DNA from 3 places in the Kocuria sp. CPCC 204721 genome. Region 3 is predicted to be linked to each of the others. Evidence: riboswitches for the same ligand, from Rfam matches in the RefSeq annotation. Region 3 holds a riboswitch; each other region holds the start of a gene.
The links. A riboswitch is a leader RNA that binds a small molecule or an ion and turns the genes downstream of it on or off. The one in region 3 is predicted to bind S-adenosylmethionine.

Region 1 (7,997 bases), on a different contig from region 3:
GCCGTCGTGCTCGGCCACGTCCAGGTCGGCGCGCATGGACGCGAAGAACGGTTCGGTCAGCTCCCGCCCGAAACCGTGACGGCGGGCGACGTCCGCGAAGCCGTGGATCACCAGGTCCGTGGCGAATCCCGTGGCCAGGGCCGAGTTCACAGCCGCTTCGTACCCGTCCAGGGCGGTGCGCACGCGGGCGGCTTCGAGGCCCGCGGCGCCCGCGGTGCCGTCCACGACCTCATCCGCGACGCGTACAAGCGCGTAGATCCCCGCGATGTCCCGGCGCACGGCGGGCGGCAGAGTGCGGCACGCCAGCGAGAAGGATGTAGAGTACCGGCCGATGACCGACCCGGAGGCCGCGAGGGCCGTGGCGGTATACAGGCGAAGCGACGAGAGGGGCGGCGCGTCCGAATCCGGCATGGGGGTCCTCACTACGAGTGTCTGTTCAGGACGTGGTGGCACAGCGCGACGAGCTGATCGCGCTGCGCCGCGGGCAGGGGCAGTTCGTCCAGGGTGGTCCGGGCGCGGTCCACGAGATCCGTGGCCAGTTCCACGGCCACGTCCTTGGCGCCGGAGGCCGTGAGCGCTTCCCGCGCGTGATGCACCGTGGTGCGTTCCGCCGCGAGGTCCCTGAGGACCCGGCGGACCGTGGGTACCCCCATCCCGTGGGCGGTGAGCACGGTGGCCTTGCCCGAACGTAGATCCGCGTCCACCGATTTGCCGGTCAGTCCCGGGTCACCGAACGTCCCCAGGACGTCGTCCACCACCTGGTACCCCACGCCCAGCATGGCGCCGGCCTGGGCCAGCCGCTCCGCGACGTCCGCGGGAGCACCCGCGAGCAGTGCGCCGGCCCGCAGCGGGGCCTCGAACGAATACGTGGCGGTCTTGAGCCGCTCCATGTCCAGGATGTCCTGCACCCCGGGGTGCTCGGCGCCGAAGCGATGCAGGGACAACAGCACGTCATCCAGCTCCCCGGCCGCGGAGGCGGTCACGGCGTCGAACACCACGTCCGCCACGGCGCGACACCGCGCGAGGTCCGATGCGCACGTGGTCGCGAGCCGCAGTGCCCCCGCCAACAACAGGTCCCCCGCGAGGATCGCCGCCGAGGCCCCCGCGTGTTCCGCTTCGTGCTCGGGTGCGCCGGCGCGGGCCGCGTCACGGCGGAACAGCTCTCCCACCGTGGGCATGCCCCGGCGCAGCCAGTCGCGGTCCACCACGTCGTCGTGGACCAGCAGGGCCGCGTGCAGCATCTCGAACGACGCCGCCAGGCGCACGCACTCGGGGTCCGGCACCTCTGTCTCCCGGTCGCCCGCCGTGTGGTTCCCGTCTCCGGCCGCATCGCGCACACCCGGCGTCTCCTCGGCATCCCCGGCGTCCGGCGCGACGAGCGGGTCAGGCGCGCTCGATCCATCCCCCGCGCCCCCGGCGAAGGAGGACCACGCGATCCACGTCAGTCGCGGCCGGATGAGCTTGCCGCCCACCATGTGCTCGCGCACCCGCTCCCACAGCACCCCGAAACCCGGGCTCGTGGGAACTCGATTCGCGGGGGCCGCGAAGAACGCGTCCAGCTCTTCCCCCACGGCGGTGCGGAAACGGCGCCAGGCGGCGTCGTCGGCGGGGGCGACACTCGGGGAGGCCCCAGGATCGGTAACGGACGGGATCCCGGGAGCCGCTCGGTGGGATTCACGGGACCGGGCGGTGCGTACGCGTTCGGTCATGACCCACCCGCCCCGGGATCGTCCTGGGACGCCTGGTCCGCGCGCCCGCGCAAGTCTTCCAAGTACTCCTCCAGACGGGACTCGGTACCTCTCAGGAACCGGAGGACGGCCTCACGCCCGGGCTCGTCCAGGGCGTCGAGCTCGTCCTCGACCATCCCGATTACCGGCACGACGTGCTCCCGGGTCCGCTCCCTGGACGAGGTCACCGCGCGCACAGTCATCCGGCGTCGATCCCCCTCCACGGGCTCCCGGACCACGTGACCCGCGCGCACCAGTCGGTCCACCACCGCGGTCGCGGAGGCCGTCGTGATGTGCAGCGCGTGAGCCAGTTCCGTGGGCCCCATGGAATGGACTATGAGCATGACCATGGCCGCGTAATCGGTTCCCTTGAGCCCCAAGATGCGGCGGATCTCGTACGCGATCTCCGCGTTGAGCACGACCACCCGGCGCAGCGCACGCGACTGCGGGCTCACCGGCCCGTACCACGTTGCACTGCTCTCCATCGCGTCCCTCGCGTTGTGGATAACTAGACAATCTAGTAAACATCATGCTGCACGTGCGGGGGACGTGTCCAACCATGTCACGCGGGTGGAAAACGTTGTCCGCACCTGCCTTGTAGCAGTCATCGGCCGAGAACGCCCTGTCCTCAGCGGGTGATGGACGCGCCCCGTAGTGTCACATCAGACTGCGCAGGGCCCGTAGGACCGCCCCGCCGTAACCACCGTCGAACCTGATCGCATGCACCAGCAGCGGCGGCAACTGGTACCACGGCACCCGGTCGTGCCAGCCGTCCGCGAGGGGGTAGGCGTCGTCGTACGCCGCGAAGCATTCCCGCCCGAAACCGCCGAAGAGCTGCATCATGGCCAGGTCGTACTCGCGGTGTCCGTAGAACGAGGACGGATCGATGAGCCAGTTCGTCCCGTTGCGATCCACCACGCGGTTGCCTGCCCACAGGTCACCGTGCAGCAGGCTCGGGGGTTCGGGAGGGCCCGCGAGTTCGTCCGCTCGCGGCGCCAAGCGCGCCAGCAGGTCCGACGCCGCGGGGTCCAGGTGTCCCGCGTCGATCGCCGCGCGCAGCAACGGCTCGATGCGGCGGTGTAACAGGAAGTCGGCCCAGTCGTCCGTGGGCGTGAGATCCACCGGGAACGAGCCGATGCGTTCCGGCAGCTCCGCCGAGAGCCACCCGACGTGCGGGGCTCGCGCGCGGTGGATGGCCGCGAGACCAGCACCCATGCTGCGTTCCGTGGCACGGTCCTGCCGTCCGGGACCCTCGTCGATCCACTCGAGCACCAGGGCCTCATCGCCCACGTGATGCACCCTGGGCACCCGCACCTCGGCGGGGGCGACGGCGCGCAGCGCCTCGAGTCCCGCCGCCTCCAACGCCAACACACCCGCCGGGGCACCCGGCATGGTCTTGGCGAACAGGGGCCCGTCCGGGGTCTCGAGCCAGTAGGCGCGGGCGGTGTCCCCGCCGCTCAGGGGACGGGCATCGCTCACGCGCAGGTCCGCGACAATCTCACCGGGAAGCTCATCGATGGTGGCCATGCGTCTTGTCTACACCATGCCGCACTGCGCACCACCCCGGACGACTCAGTGGCCACAGTGGAACGCGTGGTGGACGGGGACACCCTGGACGCCACGATCGCGGGAAAGTCCACACGGGTGCGGCTGCTGAACATCAATACCCCGGAGGTCGCGCGGGACGGTCAGCCCGGCGAGTGCCTCGCGGACGAGGCCACGGCCAAGCTTGAGGACCTACTGCCCAAGGGATCCACGATCCACCTGGACTACGACGTGGAACGCACGGACCGCTACGGCCGCACCCTCGCCCGAGTGACCCGCGACGACGACGGGTTGAACGTCAACCAGGCACTCGTCAAGGCGGGCCTGGCAACGCCCATGACCGTGGGCGCCAACAGCACGTACCGGCGAGAGATGGACAGCGCGTACAACGTGGCCCAGGCCATGCAGGTCGGTTTCTTCGACCCGAAGCAGGACTGCGCGCCGCCGGGGGAATCCGCATCCCCCGGCACCACAACTCCGAGCACCGCGAGCCCGAGCGCGACGCCGAGTCCCACCTCGTCCTCCACGCCCACTCCCACGCCGACGCTCGAGGCGCCTCCCGCGGTCGTGGAGGACGAGGTCGCCGTGGGCGATCCGGCACCCCAACCCAATCCCGCTCCGCAACCGAACTACAACTACAACCCCGCCCCCGCGCAGCCCGCGGCACCTCAGCTACCGGCCGCGCCCCGGGTACCTGCTGCCCCGCAGCTGCCGGCGGCACCCCACGTGCCCCCGGCTCCCGAGAGTGATGGCGGTTATCCCGGTTACACCGGCCCCCGGTGCTACGAACCGGGAGGAAAGGTCTGGCACCCATGCTGAGTTGCTGATGACACGCCAAGGCACGCCCACCCGGTCGGTTGACCGGGTGGGCGTCCCTGCTTTTCGCCGCGCTTTCGTCACGCGGGTGCACCGGCGAGCCGCCGGATGCACGGCGGCCCGAACTCAGGGTTCGTGACGACCGGGGTTGGCGGTCGCGCTGCGCAAGGGGGACGGCGTCGTCGTCGGAGCGGGTGCCTGAGAGGACGCGGACCCGCCCGCGGCCGGCGCCGCGGCTATCGAGCGCGAGACCCAGTTCTCGGGTCCCAACTCGGGCATCTTCATGTCCTGCACGTCGTGGGGCAGGATGACCACGGCAGGGCCCAGGTGCCCCCGTGCGGTCCATTCAGCCCGCTTGGGAAGACGAGCGCGGCGGGAGGCCGGCGGTTCCGTCATCGTTCGTGGGCCTCGTCACGAGGCTGTGCTACGCTCGCTCGTAACAAAGGATCATGAGTCCCGGTGCGAAGCTCTGGCTAACCGGGCGGCAACCCTCCAGCTGTAGTGGGGTGCCCCAGATGAGGATCCGGCCGCCGCGCAACCGCGTGGTCGGCAAGTACGGCGCTCGGAGCTCATCCTCCGGCGTCCTAACGCCGGAGGATTTTTTATATGCCCGCACCCCTCGCAGCGTCAGAACCCGCGCCCGTGACTGGCCCGCCCACGGGGACGTCCTGGCTGGTCCGGCGCCCGCGCCGCTCCACGCTCGTCTCGTTCGAAGTGTTCCCGCCGCGGCCCACCGCGGACCCGGACACTGTGTGGCGCAACATCGACGCCATGGCCCAGGCCGGGCCGGATTTCTTCTCCGTCACCCACGGTCACGCCGGCCATCACGGTGTCTCCCGCGAGGCGCTGCGCCACCTGCGCCGCGCGACCAAGACCCCGGTCATGGCGCACTTCACGTGCGGTGGCACGGACCGCGCGGGTCTCGAGCGCGCCGTGGACCAGTTGCTGGACGACGGCGTTCGCGACCTCCTCGCGCTGCGCGGCGACCCGCCCCTGGGTACCGGGGAATGGCGGACCCCCGCGGGTGGCCTGGGCCGGGCCTCCCAACTGGTGGAGCTGATCCGGGACGTCGAACGACGTCGCTTCGGCACCGGGTTCCGCCCGGGTCAGCGGCCGCTGTCCGTGTCGGTGGCGTGTTACCCGTCCCCCGCGCGAGGCCGCGACTTCGAGGCGGATCTCGCGTCCCTGTGGGACAAGCAGGAGGCCGGCGCGGACTACGCGATCACGCAGGTGCTCTACGAACCCGAGGACTACGCCACGTTCCTGGAACGCGCGCGCTCGGAGGGCATCCACATCCCCGTGGTCGCCGGGCTCATGCCGCTGAGCAACCCGCAACGGTTGCAGCGCATGACCGAGATCACCGGGGTCCGGGTCCCGGAACGCCTCACCCGGTTCCTGCGCGCCGACACTCCCGAAGAACTGCGCCACCGCGGGGTCGCGGCCACCCTGTCCCTGATCGACGATCTCATGGATCTGGGCTGCGCCGGTTTCCACCTCTACACGTTCAACCGCCCCGAGGCGGCGCTGACCATCCTGGAGCACCTGCGGGTCCGGGATGCCGCTCGTGAATACCGAGGCCGCAGCCCCGCGGCCTGACCGCCGCACCAGCCCCGACCGACCCGTGAACCGCTCGTGTTGGCTTCGACCGCCACATCCGGGCAGGCCGAAAACCGTTCGTAGCGGCACCACCCACGGTGACGTTCCCCTTACCCCGCCGCGCCGGAGCACACCCGTTGCCGCGGTTCATCACACCCCTAACCGCCATACCCCACACCAGCTCCGAGGAGTTCCCATGAGCACCCAGCCCGTCCCGTTCCCCGCCGCCACGATCCTGGGCTACCCCCGCATCGGCCCCGACCGCGAGCTCAAGCGCGCACTCGAGTCCTACTGGAAGGACCCGCAACAGCACCCCGCCACCACCGTGCTGGACACCCTCGCCCGGTTGCGTGAGCGCACCGCCACGCGATTGTCCGAACTCGGCCTCACCACGGATCACGCGGTGCCGTCCGAGGGGTTCGCGGTGGACCACGTCCTGGACACGTCCCTGGCGCTGGGCGCGGTTCCCGCGCGGTTTATCGCGGACGGCTACGAGCCCGCCGCCCCGGACACGCCCCGCGGGATCGAGCTGATCACGGCGTTGTCCCGCGGCACCGATCGGTTGGAGCCGCTCGAGATGACCAAGTGGTTCGACACCAACTACCACTACTACGTACCCGAGATCGGCCCGGACACCCCGTTGCGTGCGAACCCCGAGAGCCTCGTGTCCCGCTACCGGACGACCCTCGGGACCACCGGGATCACCACCCGCCCGGTCCTCGTGGGCCCCGTGAGCCTGCTCTTGCTCTCACGCCCCGAGACCACCGATGCCGTCGCAAGTCACCCCCTGCAGCGCCTCGACGACGTCGTGGCCGAATACGCCGCGATCCTGCGAGCCCTGGCTGAGGCCGGCGTCGAATGGGTGCAACTCGACGAGCCGGCCCTCGCCGCGGACGGGTGGAGCGTGGAACGCACCGAACTCGTGGCCGCCCTCGAGAGCGCCTACACCCAACTTTCGAACGAGCAACAGCGCCCCGCGATCCTCGTGACCGTGGGCTACGGCGATGCTGGCGAGGACGCCCAGCTCGCCCTGGCCCACACGAACGTCGACGCCCTGGCCATCGACCTCGACCGCGGGGACGTCCCCGGCAAGAAGGCACTCGAGGCATGGGGCGAACGCCCCGTCGTGGGCGGCGTCGTGGGCGGACGCACCGTGTGGCGCACCGACCTCGCGCGCGCCGTCGAGACCCTGGACCGGCTGCGCGCCGCGGCCCGCGGGCCGGTGGCCGTGGGCACCGCGACGCCGCTGCTGCACGTCCCGCACGACGTCGCCCGCGAGACCGCACTGGATCCGGACGTCACCAGCTGGGTCGCGTTCGCGGACCAGAAGGTGACCGAGGTGGTCGGGCTCGCGCGCGGCGTCGAGCACGGCTGGGATGCCATCCGGGACACCCTGGACGAGGACGCCACGATCCGCGCGGCCCGCGCCGAGCACCCGGCAACTCACAAGGCCGAGATCCGCGAGCGCACCGCCGCGGTGCAGGACGCGGACCGCCAGCGCGCGGACGCCGAACAGCGCCGCGCTGCCCAGCGCGAACGTCTGCGCTTGCCCGTGCTGCCCACCACGACCATCGGATCCTTCCCGCAGACGCCGCAGATCCGCAAGACCCGGGCGGACCACCGCGCGGGGCGGATCACGGAGGCCGAGTACACGGACGCGATCCGCGCGGAGATCGCCCACACGGTGCGCGTCCAGGAGGAACTGGGGCTCGACGTCCTGGTGCACGGCGAACCCGAGCGCAACGACATGGTGCAGTACTTCGCGGAGGGCCTGGACGGTTTCGTGACCACGCAGCACGGCTGGGTGCAGTCCTATGGATCGCGCTGCACGCGCCCGTCGATCCTGTTCGGGGACGTCTCGCGCCCCGCGCCGATCACGGTGGACTGGACCTCGTACGCGGCGTCCCTGACCGAGCGCCCCGTCAAGGGCATGTTGACCGGGCCGGTCACGATCCTCGCGTGGTCCTTCGTGCGCGACGACGCTCCGGCCGCCGAGGTCGCCGACCAGGTCGCACTCGCCCTGCGGGACGAGATCGCGGATCTCGAGCGCGCGGGAACGCCCGTGATCCAGGTGGACGAGCCCGCGCTGCGCGAGCTGCTGCCGCTGCGGGCGGCCGAGCGCCCGGCGTACCTCGAGTGGTCCGTGGGGGCGTTCCGCCTGGCCACGGGCGGGGCGGCCACGGACACCCAGATCCACACCCACCTGTGCTATTCGGAGTTCGAGACCGTCCTGGACGCGATCGACGCCCTGGACGCGGACGTCACCACGCTCGAGGCGTCCCGCTCCGGTTCGGGCATCGTGACCGGGCTCGC
Region 2 (7,997 bases), on a different contig from region 3:
TCCGGCACGTGGACCTCCTCTGCGTAGCCGCCGCGGCGCTGCACCGAGAGGTTGCGCTTCTTCCCGCTGCAGTAGTTCTCGCGGTCCTCCGAACAGGCCTGGCACTCGCCGCAACCGATCCACGGGAACACGATGTACTTGGTGTCCCCGGGCGTCACCGTGGCGTCCGGTCCCGCGGCCACGACCTCCCCCACGATCTCGTGCCCGAGCACCACGGGGTACTGCGCGCCCGCCGCGGTCAGTTCGTAGCGTCCGGCGCTGCCGAGGTCGAAGTACCCGTCCTGGCAGTGCACGTCCGAGTGGCAGACCCCCGAGTTGGTCACGCGGATCATGACCGCGGAGCCTTCCAGTTCGGGCCGTTCCACCTCGAGTTCCTGGGCTGCTCCGCCCGGCTCCGTGTGCGCGAAAACCTTCATGGCCACTCCTTCGTTGCGTGTGTGTAAGTCGCCTTATCAGGTGAGCTGTGTCACTACTCTAGGCCGCTACGCCGAGTTGTCCACGGGTCCGTGCCCGTCGCATCGGGGGACGACGACGCCGCTGATGCGCCCCGGTCTCAGGCGCGGGGTTCCGGTCTCAGGCGCGGGGTTCCGGAGCCGACTTTTGCGCGGCCCGCCGAGCGGCGCGGTTGGCAGGCCCCACGGCGGACACCAGCACCGCGACCTGCAGCAGTACACCCGCCAGCCCGGCGACGATGCCCCATTCGGGCCGCCCCAGAACGAGCAACACGATCGCCGCCACCACGGCACACACGGCCACGGGAACGGACCACCGCACCCTCGGAAGGGCCGCGGCGTGACCCGCGGACCACGCGGCGTCGGACGCGCGCGTGTGCCGGGTCCGGAGGCCCACGGCCCCGTTGCGATCGAGCGAGCCGACGGCCGCTGCCCTGACGGTCACCACGGTCACGACGCACACCAGGACCGTGCTGAACGACAGCATGATCACTCCGAGCAGGTCCTCGTCCACGGTTCCCTCCGGGTCACGGGCATTTCCTCCACCCTACGACCGTCACGGATCCGGGCACTGCGGATCCGGTGACGTCATCCGCGAACGCCTCCACCGCAAGGTGCTCCGCCGCAGGGCAGAACCCAGTGGGGAATCCTGGTCGTCGTCAGCTGACACAAGGTCATGACGAGGTCGCTCTCTTCCGCATCGCCAGGGATGGGGCGGTCACGGTGACCGGGGTCGACGACGCCGCCCTGCCGGGCCTGCGGGACCGGGCGCGAGCGGCGTCGTCGTCGGAGGGAGGTGTCAGCCCACCAGCTCGCGGGACGGCGTGTCCGCGACGGAGGGCTCGCCCACGAACGCGCCGCGGTACTTCGCGGCGGGGTGGGTGTCCTTGACCCGCGGCTGGCCCTCGCCGTAGAGGGACTCGCGCAGGGTGGTGCCCTCGTACTCGGTGCGGTAGCGCCCGCGCTTCTGCAACTCGGGGACCACGTACTCCACGAAGTCCTCGAAGGAACCGGGGCTCACGTGGTAGGCCAGGTTGATGCCGTCCAGGCCGCCCTCGTCCACCCAGGTCTCGAGCTGATCCGCGACGGTCTGCGCGGAACCCACGAGCACGGCACCCATCCCGCCCAAGGCGCAGTGCTTGGCGATCTCCTCGCGCGTCCACTGCTTGTCCTTGGACTGCAGCGTGAACGGGGTCAGGAAGGACTGGATGGAGTCGGTCTTGATGTAGTTCAGGGCCTCGTCCTCGTCGAACTGGGACAGGTCCACGCCGGACCACCCACCGATGATCGCCTGGGAGGCCTCCAGGTCCACGTATTGCAGGTAATCGCGGTACTTCTCCTGGGCCTGCTCGTCCGTGTCCGCGACGACCACGGAGAGCATCGCGTAGATCTTGACGTCGTCACGGCTGCGGCCCTCGGCCTGAGCCCGGTCGCGGATCTTGTCAGTCACGAAACGCGTGAGGTCCGGGCGCAACCCGCCGATGAACACGGCTTCCGCGTGCTTACCCGCGAACGCCTGCCCGCGCGAGGACGCGCCGGCCTGGAAGATCAGCGGTGTGCGCTGCGGGGACGGTGCCGTGAGCCCCGCTCCGGGAACCGTGAAGTGCTCCCCGCTATGCCGGATGGGATGGACCTTGGTGGGATCCGCGTAGACACCCGTCTCACGGTTCTGAACCACAGCGTCCTCCTCCCACGAGCCCTCCCAAAGCTTGTAGCACACGTCCAAGAACTCCTCCGCGATCTCGTAGCGCGTATCGTGCTCAATCTGGCGCGGCAGGCCCTGGTTCTCCGCAGCGGACGGAAGGTAGGAGGTCACCACGTTGAATCCCACGCGGCCCTTGGTGAGGTGATCCAGTGTGGCGTACTTGCGGGCCAGGGTGTAGGGCTGCTCGTAGGTCACCGCGCTCGTCACGCCGAAGCCCAGGTGCTCGGTCACGGCGGCCATGGCCGAGACCTGCATGAACGGGTCGTTGACCGGGACCTGGGCCCCGTCACGCACGGCCGGAGCCGCGGAGTTCTTGTAGATGTCGTAGATGCCCACCACGTCCGCAAGGAACAGGGCGTCGAACTTGCCCCGCTCCAGCAGCTTGGCCAGCTCCGTCCAGTACTCGATGGTGTTGTACTCGGTGGCCCGGGACCGCGGGTGGCGCCACAACCCGAAGCTCTGGTGATCCACGCAGGTCATGTCGAACGCGTTGACGGAAATCCGTTTGCTCATCTCGGTCAGCCCCTCAGCAGGAACACGACCCGCGCCCCGTGCACCACCTACGGCGGCCTACCTTGCGGGTCCAGCGCGCTTGTGTGGCGCCGTACTTGCCGCATGCGGTGTGTCATGCGGCCCGATCCTCACCTGGGGCACCCCGCTACGGGAGAGGGTTGCCGTCCGACAAGCCAGGGCTAAACGTCGGCACTCGTGATCGTTGTGGCATCGATCCTAACGGGGATCCCCGGTCCTCGGAAACACCTCGGGTTACGGCACGTCACGACGGCGCCCCGGCGCGTCACACGATTTGCACCCGCGGGCTCCCGGCCCGTTCAATGGTGGGGTTCCCATCCGGAGCGGCTGAGAGACCTGGCTCGTTGACGTCGCAGCAACCAGCCCCACGCGGGCAAGGTGCTAATGCCAGGAACGATGGAGTTGATGAATTGAGCCATATCCTCACGCGCCCGGAATCTGCCGTCGACGCCGCTGCGGTCACCTTCGACCGGGTCGGCAAGTCCTTCCCCGCACACCACGGAGCGCATGTCCACGACGTCCTGAGGGACGTGACCTTCACGGTGCGTCCGGGCGAGATCGTCTCCGTCCTGGGCCCCTCGGGGTGCGGCAAGTCCACCCTGCTACGCGCCGTGGCCGGGCTCGGCACGGCGAGCGAGGGCGAAGTCCGGATTGACGACTCGGTGGTGCGCGAGATCGACCCGCGCTGCGCCGTCGGCTTCCAGGAACCGCGGTTGCTGCCGTGGCGCAGCGTGGCGCGCAACGTGGCACTGGGTCTGCCCCACGGGACTCCCGCCCGGGAAGGGAAGCGGCGGGTGGCGCAGCTGTTGGAGCTCGTCGGCCTGTCCCACCACGCGAATCACCGTCCCTCGGAGATCTCCGGGGGCATGGCACAGCGCGCATCCCTCGCCCGGGCCCTGGCACGGAACCCGCGGGTCCTGCTGTTGGACGAGCCCTTCGGGGCCCTGGACGCCCTGACCCGGATCAGGATGCAGGATCTGCTGCTGGACGTGCACCGCGCCGATCCCACGACCGTGCTCATGGTCACCCACGACGTCGAGGAAGCCCTGGTGCTCTCCGATCACGTGGTGGTGCTCGCGCGGGAAACGGCCACGGGCCCCGCGACCATCGCCGAGATCATCTCCCCCGAGCTGGCCCGCCCGCGCTCCCGCGAGGACAGTGAGATCACCGCGCTGCGCGCCCACCTGTTGGCCTTGCTCGGCGTGGAGCGCTGAGCGCATGGCGCAGTTGTCCCGACGCCGCGCCCTGCAGGCACTCGGCCTGTCCGCGCTAGCGCTGCCCCTGAGCGGATGCGTCATGGAGGGCGAAGGTCCGGGCCGCGGTGTGGCCGGCGGTTCCGCGCACGAGATCTACCTGGACTACGCGACCTACAACCCGCTGTCCCTGATCATCAAGGCCAAGGGCTGGCTCGAGAAGGTCGCCGAGGCCCACGGTCAGACCGTGACGTGGGTGTACTCGGCCGGTTCCAACAAGGCCAACGAGTCGCTACGCGCCGGGGTCGTGGACGTGGGCTCCACGGCAGGTTCCGCCGCACTGCTCGCGCGTGCCAACCGCTCGCCGATCAGGACGATCGACCTGTTCTCACAGCCCGAGTGGTCCGCGCTCGTGCGCACCCCGGACTCCCCCGTGCGCACCGTGGCGGATCTCGCGGGCACGTCCGTGGCCGCGACGAAGGGCACGGATCCGTACTTCTTCCTCCTACAGTCCCTCGGCGCGGCGGGCATGAGCGCCCAGGACGTCACCGTGGTGAACCTGCAGCACGCGGACGGGCGCACCGCGCTGGACACCGGTCAGGTGGCCGCATGGTCCGGACTGGACCCCGTGATGGCCGCCGCGGAGAAGGCGGGGGACGTGCTGTTCCACCGGCAGTTGGAGTTCAACACGTACGGGTTCCTCAACGCGCGGGAGGTGTTCCTGCAGCTGAACCCCACGGGTGCGCAGGACGTGGTGAACACGTACGCCTACGCGCGGCAGTGGGCGCTGCAGCACCCGGAGGAGGGGATCGCGATCCTCGCGGAAGGCGCGAGCATCGATCGCGACACCGCCCGGCGGGTCTGGCAGCGCACCCACCTGGACATCGACCCCGTTCCGGGCCCCGAACAGCTCGCGGTGCTCGAGCGGGTCGGGCCCATCCTGGTGGAATCCGGGGACGTCTCCTCGCAGCAGGACGTGGACGAGGCGCTCGCGAACATCGTGGAGCAGCACTACGCACAACACGCCGATGCGGCCGCCGTGGCCCAGGTGATCGAAGGGAAGCAGTCCTCATGAGCACTCACGACACCTCCTCCGCCGCACCGCGGTCCTCGGACGGCGCGTCCCGCGAAGCACCGGGCGGCACGTCCTCCGAAGCAGCTGGCGTCACTGCGGTGGCCACACTGTCCGACGACGACGGACGCCACGGGGCGGGCGCGGTGGCGCCCGGCGACGTCGCAGCCCCATCAGACACCCCTGCCGCGGCGGATTCCCGCACGCGTCCCAGCGCGCTGCGCAATCCTTGGGCCCTGGGGCTGATCGGGATCGTCCTGCCCGTGCTGCTGGTGCTCGTGTGGCACGCCCTCTCCACGAACGGGACCTTCTCCCCCGTGCAGTTGCCGCGCCCGTCTGCGGTGCTCGCCGCGGGATGGGAGCTGCTGCGCAGCGGTGACCTGTGGTTGCACGTGGGGATCTCCACGCAGCGCGTGATCGTGGGCTTCCTGATCGGCAGTGGGCTCGGGCTGTTGCTCGGCGCGTTGCTGGGGCTCTCCCCGTGGGCGCGGGCCATCGGCTCGCCCACGATCGGCGCGCTGCGCGCCGTGCCGTCCCTGGCGTGGGTGCCGCTGCTGTTGCTGTGGATCGGGATCGGGGAGAACTCCAAGGTGACCCTGGTGGCGATCGGCGCCTTCTTCCCGGTGTACACCACGGTGTCCGCCGCGCTGCGCCACGTGGACCGGCACCTGATCGAAGCCGCACGGTCCTTCGGGCTGCGCGGGGTCAAACTCTTCACCACCGTGCAGTTGCCCGCGGTGCTGCCCTCCGTGATCTCCGGGCTGCGTCTGGCCCTGGCCCAGGCGTGGTTGTTCCTGGTGGCCGCGGAACTGCTGGGTTCCTCCATGGGCCTGGGGTTCCTGCTCACCGATTCGCAGAACAACGGCCGCACGGACCGGTTGCTGCTCGCGATCCTGTTGCTGGCCGTGCTGGGCAAGCTCACGGACGCCCTGCTCGGCATCTTCGAGCGGTGGACGCAGCGGCGCTGGAGCGTGGCCGGAACCAGGTGACAACCCGCCCGGTTCCCGCCGGCGCCCGCCGTTCCACCGGGGCCCGGTCGTTCCACCGGGGGCCCGGTCGTTCCACCGGGGGCCCGGCCGTTGCAGACACCGACCGTTCGGATCGACATCACAGGAGGACTCGTGACCGGTACGCACTCGTACTCAGACCCCGCTCACCCCACACCGAACCCGGCGTTGATCTCTGACGACGCCCGGGTGCAGTTCTGGGTCGAGCAGGCCGGGCGGCTGGACTGGGCGCAGCCGTGGCACACGGCTCACCGGTTCGAGAAGCCGCAGCGCACGGGTGAGGACCACGACGGCAACCCCACTTACACCGTGCCCGAGATCGCGTGGTTCGAAGGCGGGAAACTCAACGTCTCGTACAACTGCGTGGACCGCCATGTGGCAGCCGGGCGTGGTCAGCACGTGGCCCTGTACTTCGAGGGTGAACCCGGGGACCGCCTGGTCTATACCTACGCGGACCTGCAGCGTGAGGTATCCAGGGCCGCCAACGCCCTGCTCCAACTGGGCGTGGAGAAGGGCGACCGCGTGGTCATCTACCTCCCGGTCATCCCGGAGACCGTGATCATCACGCTCGCGTGCGCGCGCATCGGGGCGATCCACTCGCTCGTGTTCGGCGGGTTCTCCGCAGAAGCCCTCAAGTTCCGGGTCGAGGACACCGGAGCCAAGGTCCTGGTGACCACGGACGGGCAGAACCGGCGCGGCGCCGTCGTCCCCGTGAAGACCAATGCGGACGAGGCCTGCAGCGGCGAGAACAGCATCGAGCACGTGATCGTGGTGCGCCGCACGTCCCGGCCCGGGCGCACCGATCTGCCGCGCGGCACCCGGGGCCTGCATTCCAAGGACGAGGAACTCGTGCCGTGGACCCCCGGGCGTGACGTGTGGTGGCACGAGCTCACCGCGGGCGTCTCGGACGTCCACGAGCCCGAGGCGTTCGACGCGGAGACGCCCCTGTTCATCATCTACACGTCCGGCACCACGGGGAGGCCCAAGGGCCTGGTCCACACGATGGGCGGATACATGGTGCAGACGGCATACACCCACGCCCTGCTGTTCGACCTGCTCCCGGACGTGCCCGACGCGTCCGGGGTGCTGCGCCCGGAGGAGCTGTCCGCCGTGAACGACCCCACCAAGGTGGACTCCACCGTGCACTGGTGCACCGCGGACCTCGCGTGGGTCACTGCACACACCTACGAGATCTACGGCCCGCTGGTCAACGGCGTGTCCCAGGTGATCTACGAGGGCACGCCCAACACCCCGGATTACGGCCGCCACTTCGAGATCATCGAGCGCTACGGCGTGACCAACTACTACACGGCACCCACCCTGATCCGCTCGCTCATGGGCGCGTTCCCCAAGGGGCTGCCCCCGGTCTACAACCTCTCCTCGATCCGGTTGCTCGGCTCCGTGGGCGAGTCCATCAACCCGGAGGCGTGGCGCTGGTTGCGCGCCCAGGTCGGCCGCGACGAGGTGCCCTTCGTGGACACGTGGTGGCAGTCCGAGACGGGCTCCTGCGTCGCATCCCCGCGCCCGCACGATCCGCAGTTCGCCCCTCCCGGCACGTTCGACGAGGCCGCAGCGCACACCCCCCTCAAGCCCGGTTGCGCTACGCGTGCGGTCCCCGGCGTATCTGTGCGGGTACTGGACGAGGCCGGTGAGGAAGTGGGCCCCAACCTGCAGGGCTATGCCGTGATCGACAAGATCGGCCCGTCCATGGCCCGCACGGTATGGGGCGATCCGCAGCGCTACCTGTCCTCCTACTGGGCGGCCTACGGCGAGCGCGGTTGGTTCCGGGCCGGCGACGGCGCACGCACCGATGACGAGGGCGACCTCTACATCCTGGGGCGGGTGGACGACGTGATCAACGTGAGCGGGCACCGGTTGTCGACGATCGAGATCGAATCCGCCCTGGTGACCCACCCCCACGTAGTGGAGGCCGGGGCCACCCCGATCCGCGACGCGGTAACGGGCCACGCCATTTTGGCGTGCGTGGTGCTCACGGCGGATGCGCAATCGCTGTCCACGGACGAGGTCCGCGAGGAG
Region 3 (7,997 bases):
GGACGTGGACCGGTTCTCGGCCCTGCGGCCCCCGCAGTTGACCGTCACGTCCGACAGCGACGACCCCCTGTCCGTGGAGTGCGAGTGGCGCAACCCGCACTCGTTCAAGCTCATGAGCACCAAGCTCACCGCACCCCGGGTGCCACCGTTCCAGGTGAGCCTGGGCGGTACGGAACTGGCCCGCGAGGACGGCCACCTCAAGCCCAACGACTACACGCTGGTGCTGCGTTCCGGGCGCACCGTGAAGCAGCGCCTCGAGTTCCGCGTGCGGGACAGTTCCTACTACATCACTCAACGCTCCCTGGGCTACGACGGTGAGATGGTCCACGTCGCGGAGGAACCGTTGTGGCCCGTCACCGCGGTGACGCGGGACGAGATCCCGGACGAGTACGTCCAGGGCTCGTTCGACAACATGGACCCCCACGAGGCCACCGTTGACGAGGTCCCCGTGCCCGAGGTCGCCGGGTGGGAGTCCGCCGAGGGGCAGATGTTCCCCGAGCGCAGCAACGAGCTGCCCGAGGCCCCCGACGTGTCCTGCATGGTCACGGGCAAGCACAAAGTGATCCTGCCCCCCATGGATCCCAAGGCCAAGGCGCCGTGGGTGTTCGGGCGCTGCAAGTTCTGCGGGCTCACCAAGCGCTACCCCGGCCGGCTCACCAAGCTCTCGGCGGTGGGTCAGACGGGTTCGGTCGAGGCACTGCAGTTCATCGGTCCGGACGAGGGCGAGTACCCGGGGTCCTGGGCGCCGTTCAAGGACATCCTCACGTTCTTGGGTGGCGGCAAGCGGTCGAGCCTGTCCATCGTGGCGCGCCAGCTCGAGGACTCCGAGCGCTTCGAGGAATGGTTCGTGGGTCACCTGCAGGCCCTCGGTTTCCTGGAGGTGATCCGGGACGAGAACTGGACGGTGCGCCGCTGGCAGGTGTGCTCCCCGGCCCTGACCCAGCTCGTGGACGGCTCCATCCTGCTCACGGGCGGGTGGAAGACCGACCAAGAGGACGCCGTGACGCAGGCGGTCGGGGCCCAGGGTGGTGAGGTCGTGGTGCTGTCCCCGGAGGACCACGCGACCACCATGCTCCAGGATGTGGACCTCGACGCGCTGAGCAAGCTGCTGCCCGAGGGGCTGTGCGACGTGGTCTACGACGCCGGGCCCGTCATGCTCGACACCCTGCCCCCGTTGTCCTCGGTCGTCGCCGGGCTGCCCCTGAAGGAGATGCAGTACAACGGGGTTGCGGAACGCTTCGTGCCCGCGGACGCCACGTGGGAGGCCACGGACGACCGCAACCAGGCGGGGCTGTACCGGATCAACCACCACCACAAGACGCGCTACGCCTACCGCACCGCGGAGGACGTGGTCTCGGGTCACGCCCGTCCCGTGTCCTCGGGGCTCGGCAAGCACCTCGCGGCGCGGGACACCGGCACGGCGTTGGTCAGCTACGATCCCGAGCTGCGGTTGCTCTCCGTGCCCATCGGTGCCGCCCTGCCGGGGCTGTACGCGCGCGCCACGGTGCTGTGCTCGGGGCTGCTGCCCACGCTCGTGGACGAGGACTTCTCCCTGAACTACGGGGACGTCTCCGAGGAGTTCGCGAGCGCCCTCGTGGCCAAGCTGCTGGGCTGACAGTGCCGCCCCGGGCGAACGGGGGGTGTGCTCGTGGGGCCGCGCGGCTGCATTCGGCTGCTGCGCGGCCCTCCCCTACAGTGAGGTGGCGTGCCATGACTAACGGCTGGTAGTAAGGCGCCTCAACCCCGGGTCGTCCGACGTCCGACCCGCATCCCCGACGTGACCACACACGATTCCTCGTCCATCCGTCACCCACGCCCGGGCTCGTCGCCCGTCGCGGATCCGCCCGCCCCGTCCGGGCCCCTCGCTCTGCGCCACCCCGGTTGCCCGTCAACTGGCGGGTCTTCGTTGCCGCGGCAACCCTGCTTGTCTCGCCGTCCGCCTGGGCCACGGAGGCACCCGAGCACGCCGACGCCGTGATCGGCGGCGTGGTCGCGTGGGTCGCCTCCCGGCTGGGGTGGTTCTACATCCTCACGGCCGCTCTCGTGATCGTGTTCGTGATCCTGGTCGCGGACAGCAGGCACGGCACGATCAAGATGGGCCCGGACCACGCGAAACCCCAGTTCAACCTGTTCACGGGGTGGGCCATGTACGCCCTGATGGGCATGGCATTCGGCTACTTCGCCTACCGCTTCGGCATGCCGCTGAGCATCCGCTCCGCTCTCTACCCCCTGATCGGGTGCCGGATCCACGGTGCCGCCGGCGACGCCGTGGACACCGCGGCGCTGCTCGGGACCATCTTTGGGGTGGACAAGGGCACCCGGCGGCTTTCCGAGCTGAACATCATCCTGGCGATCGGGCTCATGCTGTACGTGCTCATCACCGGGCGCACGGCGTTCCTGCTGGATGCGATCGTCAAGGGCGTGAGCGGATTGCGCGTGGCAGACGCCTCGGTGATATCCGAGCTCGTGACGGTGAACCCGAAGATCACGGTCTTCATGATCGGTGAACGCGCCGCCGAGCTGATCGCCCAGGACCGGGACGCGACCGCCCGGTGAGCACGGCCGCCAAGAACCGAGCAGGCTGAGAACATGGGTGTGGCCCGGGTCCGTCCGGACCCGGGCCACACCCGACCGTGGAGTTCGCGGTCGCGGGGACCGTGCTCGCGAGGACTACGCGGGCAAGGGCTCCAGCTTGTAGAAGGACACCCCGCCGGTCACCCGGGACGCCCCGGGGACCAGGAGTCTGCTGTACTTGGCGCACCACTGGCCGCGCCCCCGTGTGTGCTGTGCGGCGAGTGCGACCTCACGGGCGTCGTCCGCGAAGTACTCGTGCTCGTGACCGTCCGATCCCGTGATGGACACCACGTGCCGGGCGGGGTCCGCCTGAACGGTGACGTCCACCCACTGTTCGCGGGTGTCGGGGTGGGATTTCTGGGTTGTCGTGTTCATGATGTCGGGCCTCTGATTTTTCCGGTCGCTTGCCGGAACCACACGTGTGGCCCCGGCCGCTTCGTCATCCAATCCACCCCTGAACCGAGGGTTGGCGTACGCCGAGTTGGAGCTCTGGGCGCGCGGTGACGTCCTTGTCGTTGCGCGGGCGCATCTCGTGAAGCTGATTCGAGCCTATCCGTGGATTCGGGGGACCAGCCAGGCGCGGACCGAGAATGTCATCAAAACTTAATCAAGCTTCTGTTGAGTAACATCTGGCACCCGGCGGCGTTTCTCACGGGGTGCGCAGGCCGGCCCCGCGCGTACCGCGCATCCGGGAGGTGACCGTGCGAGCGCGCTCGTAGTGGCCCAGCAACTGCTCGCACACGGCACCCCACGTGCGCTCCTGCACGCACTGGTGGGCGGTGCGCGCGAAGGCGAGGCGTTTGGCGTCGTCGCCCGCGAGGTCCCGGACGCGCTCGCGCAACCCGGCCAGGTCACCCGGGGCGTAGAGCCACCCGTTACGCGAAGAGTCCACGAGGTCCAGGGGGCCGCCGCGGCCCACGGCCACCACTGGGACCCCGGAGGCCATGGCTTCCTGGATGGTCTGGCAGAACGTCTCGTGCTCACCGGGGTGCACGAACACGTCCAGCGACGCCATGGCCGTGGCGAGTTCGGTGCCCGTGAGGAAGCCCTCGAAGTGCGCGTTGGGCAATACCGAGCGCAGCGACTCCTTCCCGGGGCCGGAACCGATGATCACGAGCCGGGTGTCCGGCAGGGCGTCGATCGCGGCGAGGTCCGCGACCTGCTTCTCGGGGGCCAACCGCCCCACGTATCCCACGAGTCGCTTGCCGCCGCCCACGCGCTCGCGCCACGCGTGATCGCGCAGCGCGGGACGGAACCGGCTCGTGTCCACTCCGCGGCGCCACATGTGCACCCGCTGGACGCCATGCTCGTGGAGTTGGCTGATCGACGCCGTGGAGGGAGCGAGCGTGAGGGTCGCACTGTTGTGCATCGCACGCACGTGGGACCACATGGCGGTCTCCAGCACGGATGCACCGTAGCGTGCGGCGTAACCGGGCACGTCCGTCTGGTACACGGCCACGCACGGCAGACCCAAACCCTTGGCGGCCTGGATGGCCTGCCACCCGAGCACGAACGGGGACGCCACGTGCACCACGTCCGGGGCGAAGCGGGCCAGGATGCGCTGCATGCGACTCACGGTGCAGCTCGCCACGCGGACCTCGGGATAGCCCGCGAGCGGCAGGGACGGGATGCGCTCGATCCGTACGCCGTCCACGTGGTCCACCGAGCCCAGGAACAGGGTCTTCTCGTAGGAGGGGGCGATCACCATGGCCTCGTGCCCGTGATCCCGCAGGTGTTCCAGGACGCGGATCACCGAATGAGTGACACCGTTGACGTGGGGGAGGAACTGTTCGGCCACCAATGCAATTCTCACGGTTCCCACTGTGGGCCCGGCGCCTCACGGGGGAGTCACCCGGGGGTGGCCCGCAGGTGAAGTCCGGGCTAACTTCGCTGCCCGTGGTGCGCGGGTGAACGTGAAAAGATGTCCGGTGATGAAACTTCCCTCACTGCCCGGCGTGGTCTCGGGCGTACGCGACCGCTTCACGTCGCACGGTTCGTCCCCCGTGCGCGCCGCCGACGTGCCCCGCCCCGAACCGGACGACTCCCCGGGACTGCCCATGCCGCTCGCGCTGCAGGGCGTGATCGAGCTGCTCGCGGTGGCCGTGGTGGGCCTGTTGCTGGGCACCGTGCTCCTGGGTGCGGTATGGGCTGCGGGGGGCTTCGCGACCATGGGCGCGGGCGGGAGCCTGCAGCTCGCCGGTCAGGTCTGGTTGCTCGCGCACTGCGTGCCTCTCACGATCCAAGCCATCCAGGGCCTGTCGCTGGACGGTGGCGGGACGGTCACGCTCGTGCCTCTAGGGCTCACGCTGATCCCGTTCGGCCTCGCGGTGATCGCGGGCCGCCGGATCGCCCGGGCGTGCTGGCGCGGTCAGTTCCTGATCCCGTTCTTCGCCGGGATGCTCGCGTACGCGCTCTTCGGGGCCCTCGTGGGCTGGCTCAGCCGCACCGAACAAGTCTCGGTGGACCTCGTGGCGGCCGCCCTGTTGCCCCTGGTCCCGGCCGGGTTGGGCACCCTCGTGGGCGGGTGGAGCGCTTCGCGCTCGCTCGCCGCGGTGCTCGGGGCCGACGTCGCGTCCTGGTTGCAGCGCACGAGCCAGCACTCACGCTGGGCCGGTTCCTACGTGTGGGCCGTGATCCGCGCCGGTTTCCTCGCCGCGGTCACCGCTGTGGCGGCCGGTGCCCTGTTGTTCGTGGTGGCGCTCGCGTGGAACTGGGACCGCGTGATCACGGTCTACCAGGACCTCGGTACCGGCGCTGCGGGGGACACCGCCCTGACGGCACTGCAGTTCGGGTACCTGCCCAACATGGTCGTGTGGGCGCTCACGTGGGCCACCGGTGCCGGCTTCTCGCTGGGCACCGGGACCCTGGTGTCGCCGTTCCAGAGCACGCTGGGACCGCTGCCGCAGTTCCCGGCGCTCGCCGCGCTGCCCACCGGTGACCCGTGGCTGTACGCCCCTGCGGTCCTGGGGTTGCCCGTGCTCGCGGGTCTGCTCGCGGGGTGGTGGTTCTGCCGCGAGGGTGAGAACCACCTGGACGACTGGATGGCCATCCGCCTGCCCCTGCGCTGGATCACGTTCGTGCTCTCCACCGTGCTCACGGCGGTGTTCATGGCCGTGGTGGGGGCGGGCCTCGTGACCGCGCTCGCGTGGCTCTCCAGCGGTTCGCTGGGCATCGGCAGGCTCACGGACATCGGCCCGCACGCGTGGCACGTGTTCCTGTGGCTCGGTGCCGAACTCGCGGTGGGCGCCACCGTGGGGTGCTTGGCCGGGCCCTGGCTCGAACGCGAGGGCTACCGTTCCCGCTCCCGCGCCGAGGCGGACGAGCTCCCCGAGTCGGATTCCCCGGCCCCGGAGGACGACGCCGCTGTGGCCCACCACGACGCCCTGCCCGCCGCTGGCGCCGCGCACGGTTCCCGCTCGGCTTCCGGCCCCGGCGCCGGGCAGGATGCTCGCACGGCACCCGGTGGCCGTCCTGGATCCGGGGCGGCCGTCCCGGACGGCGAGGTCACGGCTCGGGATGTCCGGGGTCTGTTCCGGGGCCGCGCGTCGCGCGCTGCCGCCGAGCCCGAGTGGGAGTCCCAGCCCCGCGGCGGGTCCACGGCCGTGGGACGATCGGCAGACGAACCGGGACTGTCCCGCCGTGAGGAGGCCAAGCGTCGTCGTGCGCAGCGCAGGTCCGAGAAGCGCAAGGCCGCGCGGCTGGCCGCCCTCGACGACGAGCGGGACTGAGACGACGATGAACCGCTCCTGGCGCCGACGGGCTCGGGCGTCCCAGGACGTGGGACTGGGCCGATGACGAACCGCTCCCGATAGCAATGGACTCGCTGGGAGCGGGCGTCTCAGGACCCGGGACCGGCGGAGGTCGGCGAGGTCGCTCCCGGTGTAGCACTCCCCGAAGGGGCAGGGTTCGAGGCGCTCGGCGTGGGCGTGACAAGGGAGGCCTCAGGCGTGGCGGTGGCCGTCGGATCGTCCTGCGGCGCACCCGTCTCGAGGGGAGCACCCGAGAAATGCTTCCACACGTTGTCGCTGAGCTGTTGCTCGCACCGGCTGGTCGAGGACAGCGTGAGGGCCCGCTCGGTGCATTCCTGGTAGACCTGGGTGGCCGGCCACACGAGCAATCGGGTGCCACCGCCCAGCGCATTGATCACACCCCACACGATGGCCAACACCGCGAGCACCGTGATCAGGACCCGTGAGGACGAACCGCGGGAGCGCGCGAGCGCGATGATGCCCAGCACGATCCCGGCGATGGCGAGTACGAGCCCCGCCACGGTGGACCACACGTCACCCACCACGAGTGCGGAGGCGAGCACCGCGAGGGCCGCGGCCACCGCGGCGAACCGGAGCCGAGCGCCATCAGAGGGGTCCCCGGACTGGGGGCCGCGAGGTGAGGGCTTCTCACCGCGCGGGTCGCCGGCGTGCGGGCCACGGTGCTGCGGGCCGCCGGAGTGCGGTCCCCCTGAGTGGGAACCCCCGGAAGGGGTGCCGCCGGAGGTCGAACCCATCGAGTGCGTGGCGTGGGGCGGCGTGCTCCGGTGGCGGGAATCGTGCATACCCACCACTGTAGGCGAGCCGATGGACCGAGCAGCGCCGCGGGTGCGGCACCGCCGCGGCGCCATCGAGGCAGCCTCGCTGGATAGAGTGGGCCCATGCGTTTAGTGGTTCTGGTCTCGGGCTCCGGTACGAATTTGCAGGCGATGATCGACGCCCTGCACCAGGGGGACGTGGAGGTGGATATCGCCGCCGTGGGTGCGGACCTGGAGTGCGCCGGTCTGGACCGGGCGCGCGCCGCGGGCATCGACACCTTCGTGGTGCCGCTGTCCGAGTACCCGGACCGGGAGCAGTGGAACCGTGCGCTGCAACGACGCGTGGCGTCCTACCACCCCGACCGCGTGGTGTTCGCCGGGTTCATGCGGATCGTGGACGCGGAGTTCGTGTCCGTGTTCCCGCGCCGGATCATCAACACGCACCCGTCCTTGTTGCCGTCCTTCCCCGGTGCCCATGCCGTGCGGGACGCCCTGGCCTACGGCGTGAAGGTCACGGGCGCCACGGTGCACGAGGTTGTCGCGGACGTGGACGCCGGACCCATCCTGGCCCAGGTCGCGGTCCCCGTGGCCGAGGACGATACCGAGGCCGTGCTGCACGAGCGGATCAAATCCGCCGAGCGCACCCTGCTCGTCAACGCGCTGGCGAAACTGAGCTGGGACGTCACGAGCACCGACCCCGATCTGCCCCGGTCGTAGACTGAACCGGGCTCCGGCCCGCCTACCGTCCGTACCCTCGTCCCCACTGGAGAGCTCGTGAACACTGCCGACCTGAACCGTGTGCCGCTCAAGCGCGCACTGATCTCCGTGTACGACAAGACCGGTCTGGAGGAGCTCGCGCGAGGGCTCCACGACGCCGGCGTGAGCATCGTCTCGACCG

Region 1: another riboswitch for S-adenosylmethionine. It lies ahead of RF637_RS09265 (methylenetetrahydrofolate reductase); the one in region 3 lies ahead of RF637_RS06695 (hypothetical protein).
Region 2: another riboswitch for S-adenosylmethionine. It lies ahead of RF637_RS10365 (LLM class flavin-dependent oxidoreductase); the one in region 3 lies ahead of RF637_RS06695 (hypothetical protein).

What each region holds. Positions count from the first base shown of each region.
Region 1 covers NZ_JAVKPO010000008.1:86,469-94,465, forward strand. The annotation lists gene RF637_RS09235 (phytoene/squalene synthase family protein) at 1-411, opposite strand, end outside; gene RF637_RS09240 (polyprenyl synthetase family protein) at 423-1,709, opposite strand; gene RF637_RS09245 (MarR family winged helix-turn-helix transcriptional regulator) at 1,706-2,212, opposite strand; gene RF637_RS09250 (fructosamine kinase family protein) at 2,385-3,254, opposite strand; gene RF637_RS09255 (thermonuclease family protein) at 3,303-4,091, shown strand; gene RF637_RS09260 (hypothetical protein) at 4,215-4,484, opposite strand; SAM riboswitch class IV at 4,534-4,650, shown strand; gene RF637_RS09265 (methylenetetrahydrofolate reductase) at 4,695-5,684, shown strand; gene metE (5-methyltetrahydropteroyltriglutamate--homocysteine S-methyltransferase) at 5,881-7,997, shown strand, end outside.
Region 2 covers NZ_JAVKPO010000011.1:43,673-51,669, reverse strand. The annotation lists gene RF637_RS10375 (alcohol dehydrogenase) at 1-416, opposite strand, end outside; gene RF637_RS10370 (SdpI family protein) at 574-966, opposite strand; gene RF637_RS10365 (LLM class flavin-dependent oxidoreductase) at 1,252-2,679, opposite strand; SAM riboswitch class IV at 2,757-2,871, opposite strand; SAM riboswitch class I at 3,000-3,091, shown strand; gene RF637_RS10360 (ABC transporter ATP-binding protein) at 3,099-3,902, shown strand; gene RF637_RS10355 (aliphatic sulfonate ABC transporter substrate-binding protein) at 3,907-4,956, shown strand; gene RF637_RS10350 (ABC transporter permease) at 4,953-5,942, shown strand; gene RF637_RS10345 (AMP-binding protein) at 6,075-7,997, shown strand, end outside.
Region 3 covers NZ_JAVKPO010000005.1:66,941-74,937, forward strand. The annotation lists gene RF637_RS06685 (hypothetical protein) at 1-1,615, shown strand, start outside; gene RF637_RS06690 (BCCT family transporter) at 1,882-2,556, shown strand; gene RF637_RS06695 (hypothetical protein) at 2,671-2,949, opposite strand; SAM riboswitch class IV at 2,970-3,112, opposite strand; gene RF637_RS06700 (glycosyltransferase family 4 protein) at 3,224-4,387, opposite strand; gene RF637_RS06705 (DUF6350 family protein) at 4,506-6,302, shown strand; gene RF637_RS06710 (DUF308 domain-containing protein) at 6,413-7,126, opposite strand; gene purN (phosphoribosylglycinamide formyltransferase) at 7,223-7,816, shown strand; gene purH (bifunctional phosphoribosylaminoimidazolecarboxamide formyltransferase/IMP cyclohydrolase) at 7,874-7,997, shown strand, end outside.